3 regions of the Shewanella sp. DW31 genome follow, and region 2 is predicted to be linked to each of the others. Evidence: predicted binding sites of a transcription regulator. Region 2 holds the regulator's gene; each other region holds the start of a gene.
What was found. The regulator MetJ, encoded in region 2, represses methionine synthesis genes. The targets are predictions, from matches to a motif close to TAGACGTCTAGACGTCTA.
Positions count from the first base shown of each region.

Region 1: msrA (peptide-methionine (S)-S-oxide reductase MsrA) is a predicted target of MetJ. The motif match lies at 2,265-2,282, and genes of this name have one in related genera.
Region 3: metK (methionine adenosyltransferase) is a predicted target of MetJ. The motif match lies at 3,745-3,762, and genes of this name have one in related genera.

Region 1 covers NZ_JADWMP020000020.1:24,650-32,343, reverse strand. The annotation lists gene pgm (phosphoglucomutase (alpha-D-glucose-1,6-bisphosphate-dependent)) at 4-1,656, shown strand; gene msrA (peptide-methionine (S)-S-oxide reductase MsrA) at 1,773-2,252, opposite strand; gene astE (succinylglutamate desuccinylase) at 2,583-3,617, shown strand; gene GWI56_RS15985 (thiamine pyrophosphate-dependent dehydrogenase E1 component subunit alpha) at 3,780-4,958, shown strand; gene GWI56_RS15980 (alpha-ketoacid dehydrogenase subunit beta) at 4,962-5,939, shown strand; gene GWI56_RS15975 (dihydrolipoyllysine-residue acetyltransferase) at 5,949-7,571, shown strand.
Region 2 covers NZ_JADWMP020000019.1:5,973-13,666, reverse strand. The annotation lists gene metF (methylenetetrahydrofolate reductase) at 1-621, opposite strand, end outside; gene GWI56_RS15475 (bifunctional aspartate kinase/homoserine dehydrogenase II) at 839-3,232, opposite strand; gene metB (cystathionine gamma-synthase) at 3,244-4,407, opposite strand; gene metJ (met regulon transcriptional regulator MetJ) at 4,619-4,933, shown strand; gene GWI56_RS15460 (sulfite exporter TauE/SafE family protein) at 5,068-5,811, shown strand; gene nrfD (NrfD/PsrC family molybdoenzyme membrane anchor subunit) at 5,918-6,865, opposite strand; gene GWI56_RS15450 (4Fe-4S dicluster domain-containing protein) at 6,868-7,434, opposite strand; gene phsA (thiosulfate reductase PhsA) at 7,447-7,694, opposite strand, start outside.
Region 3 covers NZ_JADWMP020000010.1:29,091-36,784, reverse strand. The annotation lists gene GWI56_RS10285 (TonB-dependent receptor) at 1-1,396, shown strand, start outside; partial or broken gene GWI56_RS10280 (transposase) at 1,520-1,845, opposite strand; gene GWI56_RS10275 (hypothetical protein) at 1,923-2,408, opposite strand; gene metK (methionine adenosyltransferase) at 2,551-3,702, opposite strand; gene tkt (transketolase) at 4,148-6,142, shown strand; gene epd (erythrose-4-phosphate dehydrogenase) at 6,259-7,275, shown strand; gene GWI56_RS10255 (phosphoglycerate kinase) at 7,410-7,694, shown strand, end outside.

The sequences.
Region 1 (7,694 bases), on a different contig from region 2:
TAGGTGGCAATACATCAAAGGGCAGGACAAATCGCTAATCAGACGGATCTGGTCAATATTCCAAAACTGATGAGCCATTATTACAGCATCACGCCAAATATGGATGACGTACAACAACGCGTCACCTTTGGCACTTCTGGGCACAGAGGCTGCGCCTTCAATGGCAGTTTTAACCAACAACACATTTGGGCGATTACCCAAGCTGTGGTGGACTACCGTCAATCGGCAAATATCGATGGGCCGCTGATCCTTGGGATTGACACCCATGCGTTATCCTATGCGGCCTATTTGTCGGCCATTGAAGTGCTGGCGGCAAATAAAGTCACAGTGAAAATCCAACAGAACGACGGATTTACGCCAACGCCAGTGGTTTCCCATGGGGTGATTTGCGCCAATCGCGAAGCCAATATTACGGGTGCGGCATTGTCCGATGGTTTGATCATTACGCCTTCCCATAATCCTCCTCAGGATGGTGGCATCAAGTACAATCCACCCCATGGCGGACCAGCCGAAGGTAATATCACGGCTTGGATTGAATCGCGAGCTAATGATTACCTGCGCCAAGCATTAGTTGGCGTGCAAAAATTAACCTATTCCGATGCGCTGACTTCGGGTTATGTGCAATCCATTGACTTGATTACACCCTATGTGGCTGATTTAGACAATGTCATCGACATGCAAGCGATTGCCAACGCTAAGCTGCGTATCGGTGTGGACCCGCTCGGTGGTTCGGGTATTTTCTACTGGGCACCGATTGCTGCGCGTTATGGGCTCGATATCACGTTAGTTAATGATAAGGTTGATCCAAGCTTTAGCTTTATGCCGTTGGATAAAGACGGCAAAATCCGCATGGATTGCTCGTCTCCCTATGCGATGGCAGGTTTACTCGCACATAAAGAATCCTTTGATTTATGCCTTGGTAATGATCCCGATTATGACCGTCACGGCATAGTCTGCCCGGGTACCGGCTTGATGGACCCTAATCATTATCTTGCGGTCGCTATTGATTATTTACTGACACACAGACCAGATTGGAGCGATACCTTAGCCATAGGTAAAACCTTAGTATCGAGTGCGCTTATCGATAAAATCTGTGCTTTCCACGGCAAAAAGTTACTCGAAGTGCCAGTGGGCTTTAAGTGGTTTGTCGACGGTTTAGCTGAAGCCACAATCGCCTTTGGCGGTGAAGAGAGTGCTGGCGCGGCATTTTTACGCCGTGATGGCAGCACATGGTGCACAGATAAAGACGGTTTTATTCTAGGATTACTTGCCGCAGAAATTCTTGCGGTGACAGGTAAAACCCCAGGTCAGCGTCACCAAGAGTTAGTAAAACAATTTGGCCAAAGTTTCTATAAGCGTATCGATAGCCCAATCAGTCTTGAAAACAAAGCCAAGTTTGCTTTGCTCAATGCCGATACCTTAAATGCCACTGTGCTTGCAGGTGAGACAATCGAAAACGTGTTAACCCATGCGCCAGGCAATAATGCGGCGATTGGCGGCATCAAAGTGACTACTGCTAATGGTTGGTTTGCGGCACGTCCTTCGGGCACTGAAGCGTTATTTAAAATCTACGGCGAAAGTTTTATCAGTGAGCAGCATTTGGCTGAGATCATCAAAGATGCGCAGGCATTAATTGATAAGGCGCTAAACGCTTAATGCAGTAGTAGGTTTAGCTAACGTCTCAAAATAAAAAACGCACTCAGATTTGAGTGCGCTTTTGTTTGTGTCTAATTCAGCTGTGAATAGTTAATCTAATACTGATTTGACCGTATTTAGTACTCGATATGACAACTCGGTAAGTTATTCTTATCGATGTAATTTTGATGATATTCCTCAGCCACATGGAACTGTTGAAGTGGCACTATTTCTGTGACGATATGGCGTAATCCCCAACGCCCCGAGCGGGCAAAAGCTAACTTTGAGGCTTCTGCGGCCGCTTTTTGCTCACGGTCGTGGAAGAAAATGGTACTGCGATATTGAGTGCCAATATCTCCGCCTTGCATGTTCAGACTCGTTGGATTGTGGTTTTTCCAAAATACATCGAGCAAGTCTTCATAACTGACAAGGGCAGGGTCAAATTCCACTTGCACCACTTCGGCATGGCCCGTTTTGCCTTTTTTGACTTCTTCATAGGTTGTCGCCGCATTATTGCCGCCCATATAGCCGCAGGTGGCATTGGATACGCCGTTCACTTGTCTAAAAAAATACTCTACGCCCCAGAAACAGCCGGCACCAAAGGTTGCTAACGCCATAATTAAATCCAATAGAAGTCTAGATGGCTAAGGATTGTGATAAAACTTGAGTGCAAAAGCAAGCCTCAAGCTGGAATATTTATCATGGGAAATTCTTAGGGAATGTCCTAAGAATTTAACAATCAGCTTAGTTGAATGTCATTCCGCTTAAAACTGGGTCCTACGGCAATAAATGTCTGAGAACAGCACTAAAAACATGTGTTAGTATTGAAGCCGTTTTTTAGGTGCGAGTGAGATTAACCGCGGTGAGATAAATGCTTAAGTGGTTATTACTGCCTGTACTTATGCTATTGCGCCAATACTGTTACACATCATTATAAGGAGAATTCTGTGTTACAAGCTCTGTTAGATTCAAAGGATTTTTTAGCGCTCACCTTAGCCCATCCTGTACAGTTCGATGGCGAATTTTCATTTAACTTAGGCGATCATACTCAAGTGGAAGTGTGGGATACCGGTGTTATTGTTTTCGAACCAATACAGAATGAAGGAAAAGATATTGTGCTTTCCTGCGGTGTTCACGGTAACGAGACCGCGCCCATTGAACTCTGCAATAGCTTAATTAAACAACTTTTACAGCAAAAGATCATCGCAAAGCAGCGCACTTTATTTCTCATTGGTAACCCATTAGCGATTAATAACGGCACGCGGATTATTGACGAAAACATGAATCGTCTGTTTAGTGGTGAGCATTCCAATCCACCAGGGTTAGTGAACCCTGAGCGAGTACGCGCGAAAAAACTCGAAGCCTATGTCGATCGTTTTTATACTACGGTTGCCGATGGACGTCAGCGCATCCATTATGATCTGCACACGGCGATGCGCGCCTCGAAGCATGAAAAGTTCGCTATCTATCCCTATCGTCCTGGGCGCGCCTTTAGCGGCGAGCAAATTATGTTTTTAGCCGCAAGCGGCGTCGATACGGTACTTTTCCACCACGAACCGACCACGACCTTCAGCTATTTTTCCTCTGAACGCTACGGTGCCGATGCCTTTACCATTGAGCTTGGCAAAGTGTATCCCATGGGGCAGAACGACATGACGCGTTTTATCGTCACCCATGAAATGTTCATGCGCTTGATCACCGCTAAGCCGTTGAAGCTGGATGCATTTGATGCCGATAAGGTTAACTTGTACCAAGTGTGCCGCGTCATCAATAAACATTTCGATGATTTTGAATTTACCTTCGCAACTGATGTCGAAAACTTCAGATCTTTCCCGAAGGGCTTTGTTTTAGCGCGGGAAGGTGGGCAAGAAATTAAAGTGGAACATGAGTTTGAGTCTGTCGTGTTCCCTAATGCCAAAGTGCCTATTGGCAATCGCACTGTGATTTGCCTGATCCCTGCGGTGAATGCGGACGTGCGTTAGGCTTGTAAAGCAATATATACATGCGTGGCAGGGATAACTTGTGGTTTGAGCTATGCCAATGGTTGATAGGTAGTTTACGTTAACGTAATGTTCGTCGGGCATATTCGTATAAACAGACACATCAAAACGCTTTGATGCGTAATGAGATAACAAGAGCACAATATGAGCAAAGCAACACTCAACACTGATACAGTGCACCGTGTCGGCTTCTTGGATAAGGCATCGCTACACATTCCTATCCTTCGAATTCTACAAGCCGACGGCACCACTTATGAAACCGCGGTTTTACCTGTGATAGATGAAACCTTAGCCACTAAAATTTACGATACCTGTGTATTCACTCGGGTACTTGATGAACGTATGCTTGGCGCCCAGCGTCAAGGGCGCATCAGCTTCTACATGACCTGTACGGGTGAAGAAGCGGCGATTGTCGGCAGTGTGGCCGCACTCGATCAAGAAGATGTGATCCTCGCACAATATCGTGAGCATGCGGCGCTGCGTTATCGCGGCTTTACCACTGAACAGTTTATGAATCAGATGTTCAGTAACGAGAAAGATCTTGGTAAAGGTCGACAAATGCCAATCCATTACGGCAGTGCGGCATTGCATTATCAAACGATTTCGTCACCGTTAGCCACGCAAATCCCGCAGGCGACTGGTGTGGGCTACAGCTTAAAAATGCAAGGTAAGCGCAAAGTCGCGGTTTGTTATTTTGGCGAAGGCGCTGCATCGGAAGGGGATTTTCATGCTGGCCTAAACATGGCCGCGGTACTGAAATGCCCAGTGATTTTCTTCTGTCGTAACAATGGCTACGCGATTTCTACCCCCACTGAAGAGCAGTTTGCTGGAAACGGTATTGCCAGCCGCGGTGTGGGTTATGGCATGCACACCATTCGTGTAGACGGCAATGACATGTTGGCCGTGTTAGCGGCAACCCAGCAAGCCCGTGCCTATGCGATTGAGCATAATGCGCCTGTGCTGATTGAAGCCATGACTTACCGTCTCGGCGCACACTCTTCTTCAGACGACCCCTCAGGTTATCGCTCGAAAGATGAAGAAGCCAAGTGGCAGCAACACGATCCGGTTAAACGCTTCAAATTATGGCTTATCAACAAAGGTTGGTTGGCTGAAGCGGATGATGTGAAACTGCATGAAAAATATCGTGAAGAAGTATTGGCTGCGGTAAAAGTGGCTGAAAAAATTCCTGTGCCTATGCTGGATGAAATTATTGAAGATGTGTACGACAAGCCGACGCCAGTGCTGAAAAAGCAACTCGCCGAGCTTAAAGAACATATCAAGAAATATCCGCAAGCCTATCCAAAAAGTGCAGGGAGACTATAAGCCGTGGCTGAAATGAATATGTTACAGGCCGTCAATGAGGCCTTGTCGATTGCCATGCAAGCCGATGAACGCATGGTGGTTTTTGGTGAAGATGTGGGCCACTTTGGCGGGGTATTTCGCGCCACCTCCGGTCTTCAAGAAAAATTCGGTCGCGCTCGCTGCTTTAATACGCCGCTGACAGAGCAAGGTATTGCCGGTTTTGCCAATGGTTTAGCCTCAAATGGCATGACCGCCGTGGCTGAAATTCAATTCGCCGATTATATCTTTCCGGCGTTTGATCAAATCGTCAACGAGTCTGCTAAGTTCCGTTACCGTAGCGGTAATGAGTTCGATGTCGGTGGATTAGTGTTCCGTACGCCCTATGGCGGCGGCATAGCGGGCGGCCATTATCACTCGCAATCACCTGAAGCCTATTTTACCCAGACGCCGGGGTTAAAAGTGGTGGTGCCACGCAACCCTGAGCAAGCCAAAGGACTGCTGTTGGCGTCAATCCGTGACAAAAATCCGGTGATCTTCTTTGAGCCTAAGCGTTTATATCGTGCATCGGTTGGCGAAGTGCCCGCGGGCGATTATGAAATTGAACTGGGTAAGGCTGAAGTGGTTCGCGAAGGTAAAGACATCACCTTAGTGGCGTGGGGCGCGCAAATGGAAATCCTTGAAAAAGCCGCCGATATGGCCGCTAAAGAAGGGATCTCCTGTGAAGTTATCGATTTACGCACCTTGTCACCCTGGGATATCGATACCGTTGCCGATTCAGTCAAAAAGACCGGACGTTTACTGGTCAACCATGAAGCGCCATTAACCGGTGGTTTTGCTGGTGAGATAGCGGCGACGATTCAGCAAGAATGCTTCTTGTATCTAGAGTCGCCCATCAGCCGCGTTTGTGGTTTAGATACCCCGTACCCACTCATTCATGAAAAAGAATACATGCCAGATGCATTCAAAACGTTTGAAGCCATCAAAGCATCAGTGACCTTCTAGGAGTCCGGTATGATTAAAGATTTTATTTTGCCGGATATTGGCGAAGGTGTTGTGGAGTGTGAGTTGGTTGAATGGCTGGTCAAAGAAGGCGACACAGTCGTTGAAGATCAGCCGATTGCTGATGTCATGACAGACAAAGCCCTAGTGCAAATCCCTGCGCCATTTGCGGGCGTGGTCACTAAGCTGTATTACGCCAAGGGCGATATTGCGAAAGTACATGCGCCACTTTATGCCGTACAAATTGAAGGTGCCGTTGAAATTGCAGGCGAATCTGTTGCGGCTGAACCTGCTGCGACGACTGCAAAAGTTACTGAGCCTGTGGCGGCTACAACTGCCAATTCGTCATCCAGTTCATCCGTCAGCATTGAAGAATTCTTACTACCGGATATCGGCGAAGGCATTGTTGAATGTGAACTAGTTGAATGGCTAGTGAGCGAAGGTGATTGGGTTGAGGAAGATCAACCGATTGCCGACGTGATGACAGATAAAGCGCTGGTGCAAATTCCTGCCATTAAAGCGGGTAAAATTGCCAAACTGCATTATCGCAAAGGTCAGCTGGCCAAAGTGCATGCGCCTTTATTTGCCATTGAAGTTGAACAGGCGGCTTCTGCACCTGCGGCGACAACAAACACTGATACTGTGGCCAATGCGGCACCAGCAGCGCAGATTGTGAGTGCAGAACCTGCTCGTCAAGGTAAAGCCTTAGCCAGCCCTGCGGTTCGCCGGATGGCGCGGTCGTTAGATATCGATTTGAGCCAAGTACCTGGCACAGGAAAGCACGGCCGTGTGTATAAGGAAGACATCACTCGTTTCCAACAAGGCGCGAGCAATGTTTCTGCTCCAAGTATGGCTTCGGTAAAAGAGGCGCCAGTTCAAGCGACTCAAACATCTCAAACCCAAGTTCCAACATCTACAGTGACTCAACGCGCTGACACGGTTGAGCCGATTCGCGGCGTAAAAGCTGTGATGGCACGCATGATGGTTGAATCTGTATCGAGCATTCCGCACTTTACCTATTGCGAAGAGTTTGATTTAACAGACTTAGTTGCACTGCGTGAAAGCATGAAAGTGAAGTATTCGTCAGATGAAGTGAAGTTGACCATGATGCCTTTCTTCATGAAGTCAATGTCGCTCGCGTTAAGTCAGTTCCCTGTGATGAACAGTCAAGTGAATGCTGATTGCACTGAACTAACTTACAAGGCACGTCACAATATCGGCATGGCGGTGGATTCTAAAGTCGGTCTCTTGGTGCCCAACATCAAAGATGTGCAGGACAAGAGCATTTTAGAAGTGGCGGCAGAAATCACCCGCCTGACCCAAGCAGCCCGTAGCGGCCGCGTGGCGCCAGCGGATCTGAAAGACGGCACTATATCTATTTCTAACATTGGCGCCTTAGGTGGCACAGTGGCGACGCCTATCATCAACAAACCTGAGGTGGCGATTGTGGCCTTAGGTAAGTTGCAAACCTTACCGCGCTTTAACGCGAAAGGGGAAGTCGAAGCTCGCCAAATCATGCAAGTGAGCTGGTCAGGTGACCATAGAGTGATCGATGGCGGTACGATTGCTCGCTTCTGTAATCTGTGGAAACAGTATCTTGAGCAACCTCAAGAGATGTTATTAGCGATGCGCTAAGCCGCTGGCACGAATAACTGACACTAAAAGGACGCTAAAAGCGTCCTTTTTTATTTGCTTTGCACAAATGGGTTAATCTTTTGATCCCGATTACGTATAATTCCCGAACGTAGTTATCCTGAT
Region 2 (7,694 bases):
AATTTCAACGTCGATACCAGCGGCAACACAGCGATCACGAAAACGCAGGTAAGATTCCACATCGAAGAAAAACTGGGTAATGGCACGGCTGGCGCCCGCATCAATCTTGCGCTTAAGGTTGATCAAATCCGCCTGTGCATTACTCGCATCGGGATGCACTTCTGGATAGGCCGCAACTGAAATATCAAAGTCAGCCACTGAGCGCAGTAAACGCACTAAATCGACCGCAAAACGGGTTGGCTTGGGGCTACCCGCGGGTAAATCACCCCGCAGCGCCACTATGTCACGAATGCCCGACTTCCAGTAATGCTTAGCCAGTTCTAATAACTCTTCATCGCTGGCATCCACTAAGGTTAAGTGCGGCGCGGCAACGAGGTCGGTTTCCTGTTGGATACGTTCAATCACGCCATGGGTGCGGTCGCGAACACCAGAGTTAGCACCGTAAGTCACAGACACAAACTTAGGATTCAGCGGCTCTAAACGACGGATAGAGTTCCACAGTATCTGTTCCATTTCGGGGGTCGATGGCGGGAAAAACTCAAAAGAAACATTAATATCGCCATTAAGCTCAGACAAGCTCTGGTTCAGCGATTGTGAATGTTGTGCGTGATGAAAAGCCATGTGTATTTCCTCAACCGCCCTTGGCGCTACTCTTTGCTAGTATGAATTCGTTCAAATGGACGTTTGGACGTCTATATGTCCATATACTAGAGAAACTGAGATGTAAGTCAAGCCCCAAAATACCCATAAACCGCATTTAATCTCGGTTAATTCGATAGATTTATTCTAGCCAATAAAAAAGGACTCGAATGAGTCCTTTAAGAGGCTTGATATCGCGTTATTCCTGCAGCAGATCGCGACAGATCTGAGTCAGATCCGACTGCACCGCCGCCGCTGTCACTTCGCGTCCGGCGCCCGGTCCACGGATGATCAGCGGATTACCTTGGTAGAAGACACTGCGGATCACAAACACATTATCACCAGGGGTTAAATTGGCGTAAGGGTGATGAGTATCAATCCACTGCAAACCAACCTCGGCCTTGAGCTCTGGGCCGCTGTTATCTAAGGATGCCACATATCTGAGCACCTTATTTTGCTCCGCCGCCGCACCATACTGTTGCAGCAGATCGGCATCTAACTCAACAATGCGGGTGAGAAATTGATCTAAAGGAATATCCGCCAAAGCGGCTGGTACGAGTGAGCGCAGTTCAATATCTTCGAGCTCGATTTCAAGGCCAATTTCACGGGCCAAAATAAGCAGTTTACGCTGCATATCTCGGCCGGAGAGATCGTCGCGGGGATCGGGTTCAGTAATACCTAAGCCTCTGGCTTCAATCACTAATTCTGAAAATGGCTTGCTGGTATCGTATTTTTCAAATAACCAACACAGGGTGCCGGAGAAAATCCCGCCCACCGCTTCAACGCTATCACCGCTGTTACGCAGATCATTTAGCGCATGTTGGATGGGTAAACCTGCGCCACAGCTGGCGTTATAGCGCCAAAATAAGCGACGATTACCCAGTTGCTGCTTTAACTCTCGATAGAAAGGCAGTGGACCCGAGCCCGCAAGTTTATTCGCGCTCACCACATGGATGCCACGCTCGAATAGCTCTGGATATTGCAGCGTCAAACTGGCGCTGGCACTGATATCTAAGGCCACCAGCTCATCGCAGTTAACTTGCTCTAATTGCTCGAATAAATGTTCATACTGCCAAGGCGTTGCTTCAGTATTGAACTCTGTTTGCCACGCGGCAAGATTAATCCCAGTGGATTTAATCAAGGCTTTACTCGAACTGACTAAACCGACTAACTCAACACTGGCTTCGAGTTCATGGTCCAGTGATGGTGAAACCGACTTAAACAGATCGATCCAAGCCTCACCGATATTACCCACACCGAGCAGCAAGACGCCAATGCGTTTACGCGGGCCAGCGCAGCGACGGTGGACTTTTTGGGTTAACAGATTCACCTGTGACTGGGGCACTAACGTCACTAAACTTAAATCGCCACTGAACAAAGGTTTAGCATCACGGCTCAGTAAACGGGCGAAACTGCGACGATAATGTTCGGCGTCGGCACTCACTAATGCAACTAAACCAAAATCTGTGTTGATCTGTTGATCGCTGATCCCTAATGCTTCTGCCTCGGCATCGAGTAATCTTTGAACTTGTTTTTGATTCTCAGCGGTATAAGCAAGTTCAACTCTTTGATGGGCAGAGGTCCAATGGGCCAATGGCGTTAAACCCGCTGCGATCAACGAATCTAATAGGCTCGTTAATTCGCCCGTAAGCTTAAAGCCGAATAGGACCACAGCATTGAGATTAGTCACCACAGGCGCGCTCGCCGACGAACTGTGGGGCGCGATTAAGGTAAAGTCAGTGTGCGATGCATAACTTGAACGCACCGCTAAGCTCACTTCAGTATTGAATAACGGCTGCAAAGTGCGCGAATGCAATACTGGCGAGCCCAAACGCGCTAGGCGATCGGCTTCGGCAAGTGACATACTTTTCAGTAACTTGGCATCGTTGATTTTATTAGGATCGGCGTTGAACACCCCTTCCACATCGGTCCAAATGGTCACGCGCTCGATATCGGCGAGACTAGCAATCAGGCTGGCACTAAAATCTGAACCATTACGACCAAGTAACAAGGTATCGCCACGCTCGTTAGCACAGATAAAACCTGTGATCACTAAGCGTTCATTTGGATGCGCGGCTAATAGGGCTTGTACTTTAGCGCGGGATTCTTGTACCCGAATTTGCGGCACAGCGGCTTCATCGGCCACTAAAATTGAACAGGCATCCACATGGCTTGCCGCCACGCCAGATTCGCGCAGTAGCGCCGCCATTAAACGTGCCGACCAACGTTCGCCAAAGCTCACCACATGATTGATTTGGTATTCGTTGCGCTCGTCTAAGGACAACAAGCTGATGAGTTGCGCTTTATCAGTGGCCAAACGCTCACGCAGATCTCGGGCTTGTTCATTCGACAACAACTGCTCAATCAACCCCTGTTGGTAACTGATCAGCACTTGTAATTCTTCTTGCCATAGCTGACCCGCATCACGCAGCGCTAATAATTTATACAGGAAATTCGTGCTTTTACCCGCCGCAGAGACCACCACGAGATCATCACTATGACCGTGGGTTAACAGGATATGGGCAACTCGACGATAACAATCGGCATCCGCTAAACTGGAGCCACCAAATTTATGTAAGTGACAACGTGCCATCTATTATTCCTCTACTGACAAGCCGCAACGGCGGCTAATCCTGCTTGAATATCTGCAACTAAATCGGCGGCATCTTCAATACCCACCGATAGACGCAATAGGGTGTCCTTAATACCAGCCTCGAAGCGCGCCTGCGGCTCCATGGCTCTGTGGGTCATAGTGGCGGGCACTGCCACTAAACTTTCGACGCCACCTAAACTTTCCGCCACGCTAAATAAGCTGAGTGCACCTAAAAAGGCCACCACTTCGGCCTCGCCGCCTTTGAGCTCAAAGCTCAGCATAGCGCCAAAGCCCTGTTGTTGCTTGGCCGCAATGGCGTGACCTGGATGATCCGCAAGCCCTGGGTAATAGACTTTGCTCACCACAGGGCTTTGCGTTAATACCTCAATAATACGCTGGGCATTGGCTTGATGCTCGCGAATACGCACCGCTAAGGTACGTAGGCCGCGCAGGGTCAGATAACTGTCAAAGGCTGACCCCGTTAAGCCTAGAGTGTTCGACCACCAATGTAAGCTTTCGCCGATTTGCGCGTCTTTGGCGACCACAGCGCCGCCGACCACATCGCTGTGACCATTGATATATTTAGTGGTGGAGTGGATAACGATATCCGCGCCTAACAATAGGGGTTGTTGCAATATCGGCGATAAAAAGGTGTTATCGACCACCACCAGCGCGCCGACCTCATGGCTCGCCTTAGCAATGGCTTCGATATCTACCACACGCAATAACGGGTTCGATGGGGTTTCGAGCCACACCATCTTAGGATTCTGCGCAATGGCGGCGGCTAACGCTTGGCTGTCGGTTTGGTCGACCACAATGAGCTTAAACTGGCCTTTCTTCGCCAAGTTGGTAAATAAACGGTAGGAACCGCCATAGCAATCATGGGGTACAACTAATAAGTCATCGGGGCCGAGCAAAGTGGTCACTAAGGTGATGGCCGCCATGCCAGTGCACGTCACTATGCCAGTGGCGCCCTTTTCTAATTGCGCTAATGCTTCGCCTAAAATGCAGCGCGTTGGGTTGCCTGAACGACTGTAATCGAATTCGCGGGGATTTTTATGACCATCGAAAGCGTAATTAGTCGACAAATAAATCGGTGGCACAACTGCACCATATTGAGTATCGCTTTCGATACCCTGACGCACTGCCAGTGTGGCTAATTGACGCTCTGCCATGGGGGACTCCTAAATTCGGTAGACTGATAGAGATGTCTGGACGTCTAAATGTACCTAAGCCCAACGCCATCGTCAATAGGCGTGAAGACGTTTAGACGTCTGAACATAAAGAAATCTGTTTGCAATCACAAAGAAATAGTAGCAATAATTTGACTGTTCTTTGTAAGGGTTTAAAATCTGCCCCGAATTTAGCGTTATAACAGGTGAGTCAATGACTGAATGGAATGGGGAATACATCAGCCCCTATGCTGAACATGGCAAGAAGAATGAACAAGTAAAAAAAATTACTGTGTCTATTCCGCTCAAAGTGCTTAAGGTCCTCACGGACGAACGTACTCGTCGTCAGGTCAATAATTTGCGTCACGCCACCAACAGCGAGCTGTTGTGTGAGGCATTTTTGCACGCCTACACTGGCCAGCCATTGCCCAACGATGAAGATCTGTCAAAAGATAACCCAGACAGCATTCCCGCCGAAGCCAAGTTGTTGATGGATCAAATGGGAATCGAGTGGGAAGACATGGAATAGCGACTCATCGCTTTCAAAGTCATATCACAGTGCTCATCAATAGGGATCGTTAACGATCCCTTTTTGTTTATACCCAAGCGACTTCAAACTTTAAATTTCACCATCTTGAGTTGGTTTGGGATATAGGAAATCCTATGTTTTCTATGATAGATCCACAGACACTCGCCTTAGCCTCGCTGGTCGTGTTTCTGGGCGCCTTAACCCAAAGTCTTATTGGGTTTGGGCTTGCGGTTGTCGCCAGTCCTTTGCTGTATATCGTCGATCCACAACTTGTACCTGCGCCTGTTATTGCTATGGGTTTCTCCATCGCCCTGCTGACCTTAGTGCGTGAACGCGGTCACTTAGAATTCAATGGCTTGCAATATGCGCTCCTAGGTCGCGTGCCCGGTGGTTTTATCGGCGCGAGCCTGTTGCTGTTTGCGCCTCAACCCATACTGGGTTTATCCATCGCCGCCATTGTGACTGTCGCAGTGATCCTCAGCCTGTATAAATTCAGCCTGCCAGTGAATAAGAAAACCCTCTTCGGTGCGGGCGTGGTTTCAGGGATCTTCGGCAATATCGCCGCGATTGGTGGCCCGCCGATGGCGATTTTGTTGGCAGGCAAAGATGCCTCGCAGTTTCGCGCAGCGCTGTCGGCCTTCTTCATTTTTAGCTCCATGATTGCACTGATCATTTTAGCGATCACTGGCTTATTAGAATTAAAACATCTGTGGCTGTCGTTGATGCTGCTCCCCTCAGTGATTTTAGGTTACTTAGTCGCAGGACGATTAGTGGGCCGTGTCGATAAAGAGAAGACAAAGATGGCAACGTTAGTCCTGTGCAGTATCAGCGCCTTAGTGCTAACGGTGAAGTCAGTTATCGAACTCTTACCCCAATAAGCGTCCCGCTTGTACTGGCAAACCTTCTCAAAATTCAAACAATAAAAAAGCACTGACATTGCCAGTGCTTTTTCTTTATCTATCAATATGTAAAGCCAGCTTACATTCAGCTTAAATAGCTTTGCCCTGCGTACACAATAAAGTGTCTTAAGGCGAGTACGCCCGTTAAGCTCGCACAAGCCACCATGATCATTGCGCCCTTAGTGTGGCGAGTCGCGGCTGGTAGCAGCATAAACAGCAATGGAATACCAAAGCCGATACCGACAACGCCTATCCAGAACACGCTTGCCCATAGCCCAGAGGTTAACGACGCTAAGGCCGCAGCAGCCGCGCCGCCCTTGAAGTACAAGGCGCAGAACAACATGAACAGGAACAAGATTTCAATTGCCATCACAGGCAACTCTAACCCGTGCATCTTGACTAAGGTTTTATCGTGGCTGTCAGTCTTAAACAGCAAGAGTGCCAGTACCGCGTTTGCCGCAGCGCCCGCCGATAAACCCGACACTAAAAACAGCGCAGGCAGTACCGCAGTGTTGAGCATAGGATAGGCATTCATCGCCGAAATTAAGAAGCCAGTGTAAGCCCCTACGCCAATGGCGAGGACAAACAACAATACTTCAATCAGCTTTCGAAATGGCATAAGTAACTTAGCGATAGGTGTTAGGAAACCCAAACCCCATTTTGGTAAGTCATCCCGCAGCACAATAATGGCGTACGCAAAAGCTAAGGGAGAATACGCCAGCAGCGCCAGCACCCCGATTGCCATCACAGACTGGAAGTTATAGTGAATTAAGATCAACCAAAAGTGGAATGGTTTGGTTAAATCAAACACTAGACAAGCTAGACCTAAGCTAATTGCCACAGGCCCAATAATGGCTGCCGCCTTAAGAATGCTGCTTTCAGCTCCCGCGCTGAGTTCCTTATTCGCCCAGCGCAAACCAATGCCAATCAGTAAACTGCCCGCGGATAACCCCGCCATAAACAGGTAAACGGCGATGACCCAGTGCCAAGTGACAGGATCATATTGCGCCATGTCGCCCCAAGTATTGTTCATAATCAAATCCCCCCTCTTTTGGTAGGAACGCGATATACCCTAGGTTTAGTGCCCAAATGGGTTTTATCTTGGTAAGTGATTTTAGTGTTGAGCATGATGGCCACTTCACTGCTTGGATCATTGGCATCACCAAACACTAAGGCATCGGTTGGACACACTGTCACACACGCTGGCTCTTCGCCCCGTGCTAAACGACTGTCTTTACAGAAGTTACACTTATCCGCCGCCTTGGTTTCTGGGTTCATAAAGCGCACTTTATAGGGGCACGCTGCCACACAGTACATACAGCCGACACACTTCTCGGTATGGATAGAGATAATGCCGTCTTCACCCACATAGGCCGCACCCGTTGGGCACACCTTAACGCAGGGTGCATCTTCACATTGCTGGCAAGATACCCTGTGATATTTGAAATGCAGATTGGGCATCTCACCAAAGGGACCTTCCACACGCACTTGCAGACGAGTTACGCCTTCGGGTACGCCATTTTCACTGCGACACGCCACGTTACAAGCTTGGCAGCCGATGCACTTATTCTCGTCGTGCACCATTACATATCGTTTATTCATTTAAGCCTCCGATTAGCGCTTTGCCAGCGTGACGCCCGTGGTGTGCACTGTCATGCCACACACAGGAGCAGTAACGTGCGGCAGTAAGTTACCGCAGTGGATACCTTTGCCCGTTGCTCTGACCAACTCTTTGTTTTTAGAACCAAAGCCCATGTAAGCAAACACAGTATCTTGGCGAATGCCCGGCGTGACTAAGGCATGGCCTTCTTCTGTGCCAACACTGCTGGTGAGGCGGATTGGGTCGCCATTGCTGATGCCTA
Region 3 (7,694 bases), on a different contig from region 2:
CGAGACTCAAAAATTTACCCGTGATGCTTGGGCGTTAACCCATGAAGGTGCTTGGGATTTTGGTACAAGCTTTGTGTCACTATCCTATGTCGACACACAAAATAATGGCCGCACACTGCCATTTACCACTGCTGAGCGAGTATTACTACTGCAGATGATTGATGGTAAAGGGGATTACACCGGCATGACTGAAGCCGAACGTAAAGCGATTGCTGAATCCACTTTCTTGCCTAGACCTAAACGCGAAATGGCAAGTAATCAATATACGCTTGATATGAAACTCGATATTCCATTTGAAGCTGCTGGAAATCATGTCGCAGTGACGGGCGCACAGGTGATTCGTGGTGAGTTGAAAGACGGTGTATTTGGTATGGAAGAAGGTACGCCGGGCGCAGTACAAGAACATAATATGTGGTCTGTTTTTGCTGAAGATACATGGAGCATGACTTCTGATTTATCTGTTACTGCGGGTTTACGTCATGATGATCATGAAATATTTGGCAACCAACTCAGCCCACGTCTATACGGTGTTTACACCATTAATAATGAGTGGACAGTAAAAGGTGGGGTGAGCACAGGTTTTAAAACACCTAAAACCACACAATTGTATGATGGTGTCGTTGGCTTTGGTGGCCAAGGAACCTCACCGCAATTTGGTAACCCAGATCTCGAAGCTGAAACCAGTGTGTCCAGCGAAGTCGCCCTGTATTGGTCTCATCCCGATGGCCATAATTTTAACGCCACTATCTTTAAAAATGACTTTGACGATAAGATTGCTTCACAACCCTGTGGTAAAGGTACGAGCATAGAATGTTCCGATGCGGGTGAATATGCTGATTTAGGTTATGCAGTCAGTAGCAAAACAGTCAACATAGATAAAGTTACTATTCAAGGTGCTGAGCTCGCGGGACGTTGGGAAATTCTAGATGCCTTAACGTTAAATGCTAATTATACCTACACAGATAGCGAGCAGAAAAGCGGTGCAGAGCAAGGCCGTCCACTCGGCAACAGTGCCAAGCATATGGCAAACGCGACATTAAAATGGGAGTTGACCGACTCATTTAACGTATTCTTGACCTCAGAATACCGTGCTAAACGTTATCGCTCTTGGGATATCATTAATGATGCTGCACTCTACTATAAGGGTTATAACGTGTTCCATCTTGGTGGTTCTTATCAGGCGAGTGAGTTTGTCACCTTCAACATGCGAGTAAATAACTTGTTTGATAAAGATTTTACTTCATACGATATTGTCTTCACCGAATGTAGTGACACTAGCACAACTTGTGTCTCTGACGATAATGGCCAAAACGGATACACAGCATCTTACGTTGATGATTTCAATAACAAAGATAAGGCCCGTAACTTCTGGGTTGGTATGAATGTACGTTTCTAAACGAATACTCTGTGCATTAGTTATTATTTGATATTCATGGGCGATAGATAAAAATGAGAGTTACCCGTTTGATAAAAGTATCCACTACCAATTAAACAATAGGGTAACTCTCATTACTCATTACTCATTACTCAGTGCACCTGCACTGTGCTGGTGAGTCCGCACTATCGAGCCATCAATAAAGACCCATTCCGTGTCGGCCATTTTCGCTAAAGCTTTGAATAAATAGGCCTGAATGTCTTTTTAGACCATAAATAAAACCGTCTAAAGACCGTACTCCAATGGCTCAACTCTTTGGGTAAATCTTGCCAAGGGATACCTGTTAGAAGGTGGTAAAGAATGCCTTCGAATGTTTGTCTATGTTCAGGTTTATCATAAACACGGCCTGTGCTTTTCATTAAATTAAATAGTGTTTCCCAGCGTGCATTGGGTAGCATCAGTATTGGCATGCTGCCTAAAAATCATCCTCGAAAGCTCAATAGACCCTAGATGAAGTCAGAAAAATTAAAGGTGCTAGCGTATAAGGCTACAGAATGAGCCATTGTCCGTTTGGATAAGTACCAATATAACCAAAGGGTATTCTTCCACAGAGATACCAAGATAGGCGTTCATTCGTAAAGGCTGAAAGTTTAACGTCAGCTAGGAGCAGTGTTGCGAGCGTATTAGCGTCATCGGATGTCAGCGCGCATATTTCTGCAACGGGAATAATTTTCCAAGTGGAGAGGTAAGCTGACTTAGAAATTTCATCGACTTCGCTGTCAGAAATCCAAGCATGTACATCATTTACTACTGCCTTTGTTTTTAACGAATTTGCCAAGTCATGATCAGTTACACACAGGCTTTCATATTGGATTTCGTAAGGTGTTTCAAAAAAGGCTTCAGGATCGGATTCAAGAAAAGCGGCGATCTCCTCTAATGTACCGTATGTCTTTGCTGTTTCCTCTGGCAGACCTACGTTGGCTGCCCATGCACAAGATTGAAGTTGCTGTAATAAGATGGCGTTATCGGTCATGGGGTCTGTGCACTCTAATGGTCTGTGTATATGCTGCTTTTATTTTGCCATATTTGTAATCTAACTAAATGTCAGACATAAAAAAACCGCTGGGTAGCGGTTTTTCATGGGTCTTAAGTGTAAAAATTGAAATGAATTAAGACTATAGACCCGCGTCAGCGCGCAATATTTCGGCTTTATCAGTCGCTTCCCATGGGAATTCGCTGCGACCAAAGTGGCCATAAGCGGCGGTCGCTTGATAAATTGGACGTGCTAAATCTAGCATGGCCGTTAAACCGTATGGGCGCAGTTCAAAGTGTTGACGTACTAACTTGATCAGCACTTCTTCAGACACCTTACCTGTACCGAAGGTCTCGATGCTGATAGAGGTAGGCTCTGCCACACCAATAGCGTAAGACACTTGGATTTCACAGCGATCAGCAAGACCTGCTGCAACTATGTTTTTTGCTACATAACGGGCAGCATATGCCGCGCTACGATCCACTTTTGATGGATCTTTACCAGAGAATGCGCCACCACCATGACGGGCCATGCCGCCGTAAGTGTCAACGATGATCTTACGACCCGTTAAGCCACAATCACCTACTGGACCACCGATAACAAAACGGCCAGTTGGGTTGATAAAGAACTTAGTATCTTTGTTTAACCATTGAGCTGGTAATACTGGCTTGATGATGGTTTCCATCACACCTTCAATTAAGTCGGCTTGTGAAACGTCATCTCTGTGTTGAGTCGATAACACAACTGCATCGATACCGACAATTTTGCCATCATCATAGGCAAAAGTGACTTGGCTTTTCGCATCTGGGCGTAACCAAGGTAGCGTGCCATTTTTACGGACTTCAGACTGACGTTTCACTAATGCGTGGGCATAGGTGATAGGTGCAGGCATCAGAATGTCGGTTTCGTTGTTGGCATAGCCAAACATTAACCCTTGATCGCCAGCACCTTGCTCTGCAGGGTCTGCGCGGTCTACACCTTGATTAATGTCGGGTGATTGCTTACCAATGGCGTTTAATACTGCGCACGAGTCTGCATCAAACCCCATATCTGAATGGGTATAACCAATTTCACGCACCGTTTTACGGGTGATTTCTTCAATATCAACCCAGGCAGAGGTAGTGACTTCACCACCTACTAATACCATGCCGGTTTTGACATAAGTTTCACACGCTACGCGTGCTTTTGGATCTTGAGCCAGAATTGCATCTAGCACAGCATCAGAAATCTGATCTGCAATCTTATCGGGATGACCTTCTGAGACCGACTCAGAAGTAAACAAGTGCTTTGCCATAGTAGGAAAATCTCGTCGTTAGCATTCAAACGTGTAGAAGCATCTACATCTAGACGGCTATTTTAGTTTAAATCCGATTGCCGATCACCCCCGATAATAAAAAATCCTCTCAGATTGTGACCTGAAAACGACTACGCTCAGTCATAAATAGGTTATTTTTCTTATATTTCATAGTATTAAGTTTGCTATGTTTTTGAGAAATTTATTTCTCCATTACAAGTGATCCTTGCTATGTCCTCTCAAGTAAACGCCAGCAAAGTGACAGGGTTGTTTCTGCGACTTATATACTCAAGCTACCTGAATCCTGCATCTTCAGGTTGTTTGGGTACATATTCGGCCATCTTTTGCTGAGTGAATGGCAATTTTAGTTTGCGTCACACTGGCATGTAGGGGAAAATATGCATCCAAATTGCCCGCTAGACCCCACAAACAAGCAGGAGAGAGCATGTCTTCCCGTAAAGTACTCGCAAACGCAATCCGTGCGTTAAGTATGGATGCAGTTCAAAAAGCAAATTCAGGCCATCCCGGCGCCCCAATGGGTATGGCAGATATTGCTGAAGTGCTGTGGAATGATTTCCTTAAGCACAACCCGAACAATCCGAAATGGGTAGATAGAGATCGTTTTATCCTCTCTAACGGTCACGGTTCAATGCTGATCTACTCTTTACTTCACCTGACTGGTTATGAATTACCAATTGAAGAGCTAAAACAGTTCCGTCAATTGCATTCTAAAACACCGGGTCACCCAGAATACGGTTACACCCCAGGTGTTGAAACCACAACGGGTCCACTCGGTGCGGGCATCAGCAACGCTGTCGGTATGGCGATTGCTGAGAAAACCTTAGCGGCACAGTTTAACCGTGATGGTCACGATATCGTTGATCACTATACTTACTGCTTCCTCGGCGATGGCTGTTTGATGGAAGGTATTTCCCACGAAGCCTGTTCATTAGCCGGTACTTTAGGTTTAGGTAAACTGGTCGCATTTTGGGATGACAACGGTATTTCTATCGATGGCCATGTTGAAGGCTGGTTCACCGATGATACGCCAAAGCGTTTTGAAGCTTACGGCTGGCATGTGATTGCCGGTGTTGATGGTCACGATAGCGCGGCAATCCGTGCTGCTATCGAAGCGGCGAAAGCGGTGACTGATAAACCAACCATGATTTGCTGCAAAACCATTATCGGTTTTGGTTCACCTAACAAATCAGGCAGCCACGATTGCCACGGCGCACCACTAGGCGATGCGGAAATCGCAGCAGCCCGTGAATTCCTTGGCTGGCCACATGCACCATTTGAAATCCCTGCTGACGTTTATGCGGGTTGGGATGCCAAAGAAGCCGGTGCTGCCCGTGAAGCAGCGTGGAACGAGAAGTTTGCAGCTTATCGCGCAGCTCACCCAGAACTGGCTGCTGAATATGAGCGTCGCGTTCTGAAAGGTGAATTACCGGCTGATTTCGAAGAAAAAGCGCAGGCATTCGTGCAAGCATCACAGGACAAAGCCGAAGGTATTGCGAGCCGTAAAGCCTCACAAAATGCCATCGGTGCATTTGGCGCTATGTTGCCTGAACTGTTAGGCGGCTCTGCTGACTTAGCGGGTTCTAACTTGACACTGTGGTCAGGTTCTAAAGGTATTCAAGACGATCCAGCTGGTAACTACATTTACTACGGCGTGCGTGAATTCGGCATGAGCGGCATTATGAACGGTGCTTCGCTGCATGGTGGTTTCATCAACTACGGCGCAACTTTCATGATGTTCATGGAATATGCTCGTAACGCAGTCCGTATGTCGGCGCTGATGGGTATTCAAAACATCTTCGTTTATACCCATGACTCTATCGGTCAAGGTGAAGATGGCCCAACGCATCAACCAGTTGAGCAATTAGCTAACCTGCGTATGACGCCAAATATGGCCGTATGGCGTCCATGTGATGCGGCAGAAACGGCAGTTTCTTGGAAAGCTGCGATTGAGCGCCGTAATGCACCTACGTCACTGATCTTCAGCCGTCAAAACCTGAAAGCTCAAGCGCGTACCGCTGAGCAATTAGCTAATGTGGCTAAAGGTGCTTATGTACTGCAAGACTGTGCGGGTACACCAGAACTGATCCTGATCGCAACTGGTAGCGAAGTACAATTGGCAATGGATGCAGCCGCTGCACTGACTGAGCAAGGTAAACACGTTCGCGTAGTTTCTATGCCATCGACGACTGAGTTCGATAAGCAAGATGCTGCTTATAAAGAATCTGTATTACCACGTGCTGTGACTAAACGTGTGGCTATTGAAGCGGCGCATACCGATTTCTGGTACAAGTACGTCGGGTTTGAAGGCACAGTTGTTGGCATGACCACTTTTGGTGAGTCAGCGCCGGGTAACGTGCTATTGAATCACTTCGGTTTCACCGTTGAAAATGTGCTGAATGCTGCAAAATCATTGGGCTAATCGCTCAAGGGATTAGATTCAATACAAAAGGTTAAACTTTTTAAGTGTTAATCTGTATAATGCGGCCTGCAATCGTTTGCAGGCCGTTTTTGTATTAAGAGGAAATTGAGACCTCAATGATCCGAGTCGCTATCAATGGTTATGGCCGTATCGGCCGCTCTATTCTCCGAGCTTTATATGAGTCTGGAAAACGGCAGCAAATGCAGATTGTCGCGATTAATGAATTAGCTAAACCTGAAGCCATTATTCATCTGACCCAGTACGACACAACCCACGGTCGGTTTGCGCATAAAGTGAAGCTCGTCGATGATCACATGCTGATTGGCGACGATGCGATAAAAATTCTCCACGAGCCCGATCCGGCAAAACTCCCTTGGCACGAGATGGACATAGATATTGTCTATGAAGCCACAGGCGTATTAGTCGATCGTCAAAGCTGCGAAGCCCATATTCACGCCGGCGCTAAACAAGTGCTGATAAGTCATCCATCCTCAGCCGATGTCGATGGCACGATTGTCTATGGTGTAAACCACGATTTACTCCGCGCCGAACACACAGTCGTTTCCAACGCTTCTTGCACCACTAACTGTATCGTGCCTGTGATCGATGTGCTCGATCGCCACTTTGGCGTTAAAAGCGGTGCCATTACCACTATCCATTCGGCGATGAACGATCAGCAAGTGATTGATGCTTACCATGATGATTTGCGTCGAACCCGCGCTGCTGGTCAATCGATTATTCCTGTCGACACTAAGCTTGCCCGCGGTATTGAGCGGATCTTGCCGCACATGAAAAATAAGTTTGAAGCGATTTCGGTGCGCGTGCCCACAATCAACGTGACCGCCATCGATTTGTCCGTGACCTTAGAAAAAACCGTCGATATTGCCACAGTCAATCAGGTGCTGGAATCAGCCGCCAATGGGCGATTTAACGGCATCTTAGGCTATACTGATGAGCCCTTAGTCTCATGTGATTTCAACCATGATCCGCGCTCCAGTATTGTTGACGGTACCCAGACCCGCGTGAGCGCCGGTCAGTTGGTTAAGTTACTCCTGTGGTGCGATAACGAGTGGGGTTTTGCCAATCGTATGTTAGATACGAGTTTGGCGATGATCGCGGCCAAGCGAGGCTGATAAAAGTAGATTATTCACTTGTGGGTCACTGAATTTATGCCAATTCGACGGGATGTCGAGCGCCGAGCGGCAGTCAATTCATACCGGCTATGTGTGAAACAGTTTGTTTTTTGATTATAAAAGGAAGCGTTACCATGGCAATTATCAATATGTCAGATCTGGATCTACAAGGTAAGCGCGTGCTTATCCGCGAAGATCTCAATGTCCCTGTCAGCAATGGCGTCGTCACCAGTGATGCACGTCTGCGCGCCTCTCTACCAACTATCGAGTTGGCCCTTGAAAAAGGTGCGGCTGTGATGGTGATGTCGCATTTAGGTCGTCCGAGCGAAGGCGAATACAATGCTGAATATTCTATGCAACCTGTGGTCGATTATTTGGCAAAGGCCCTGTCTTGTCCTGTGCGTCTAGCGACCGACTAT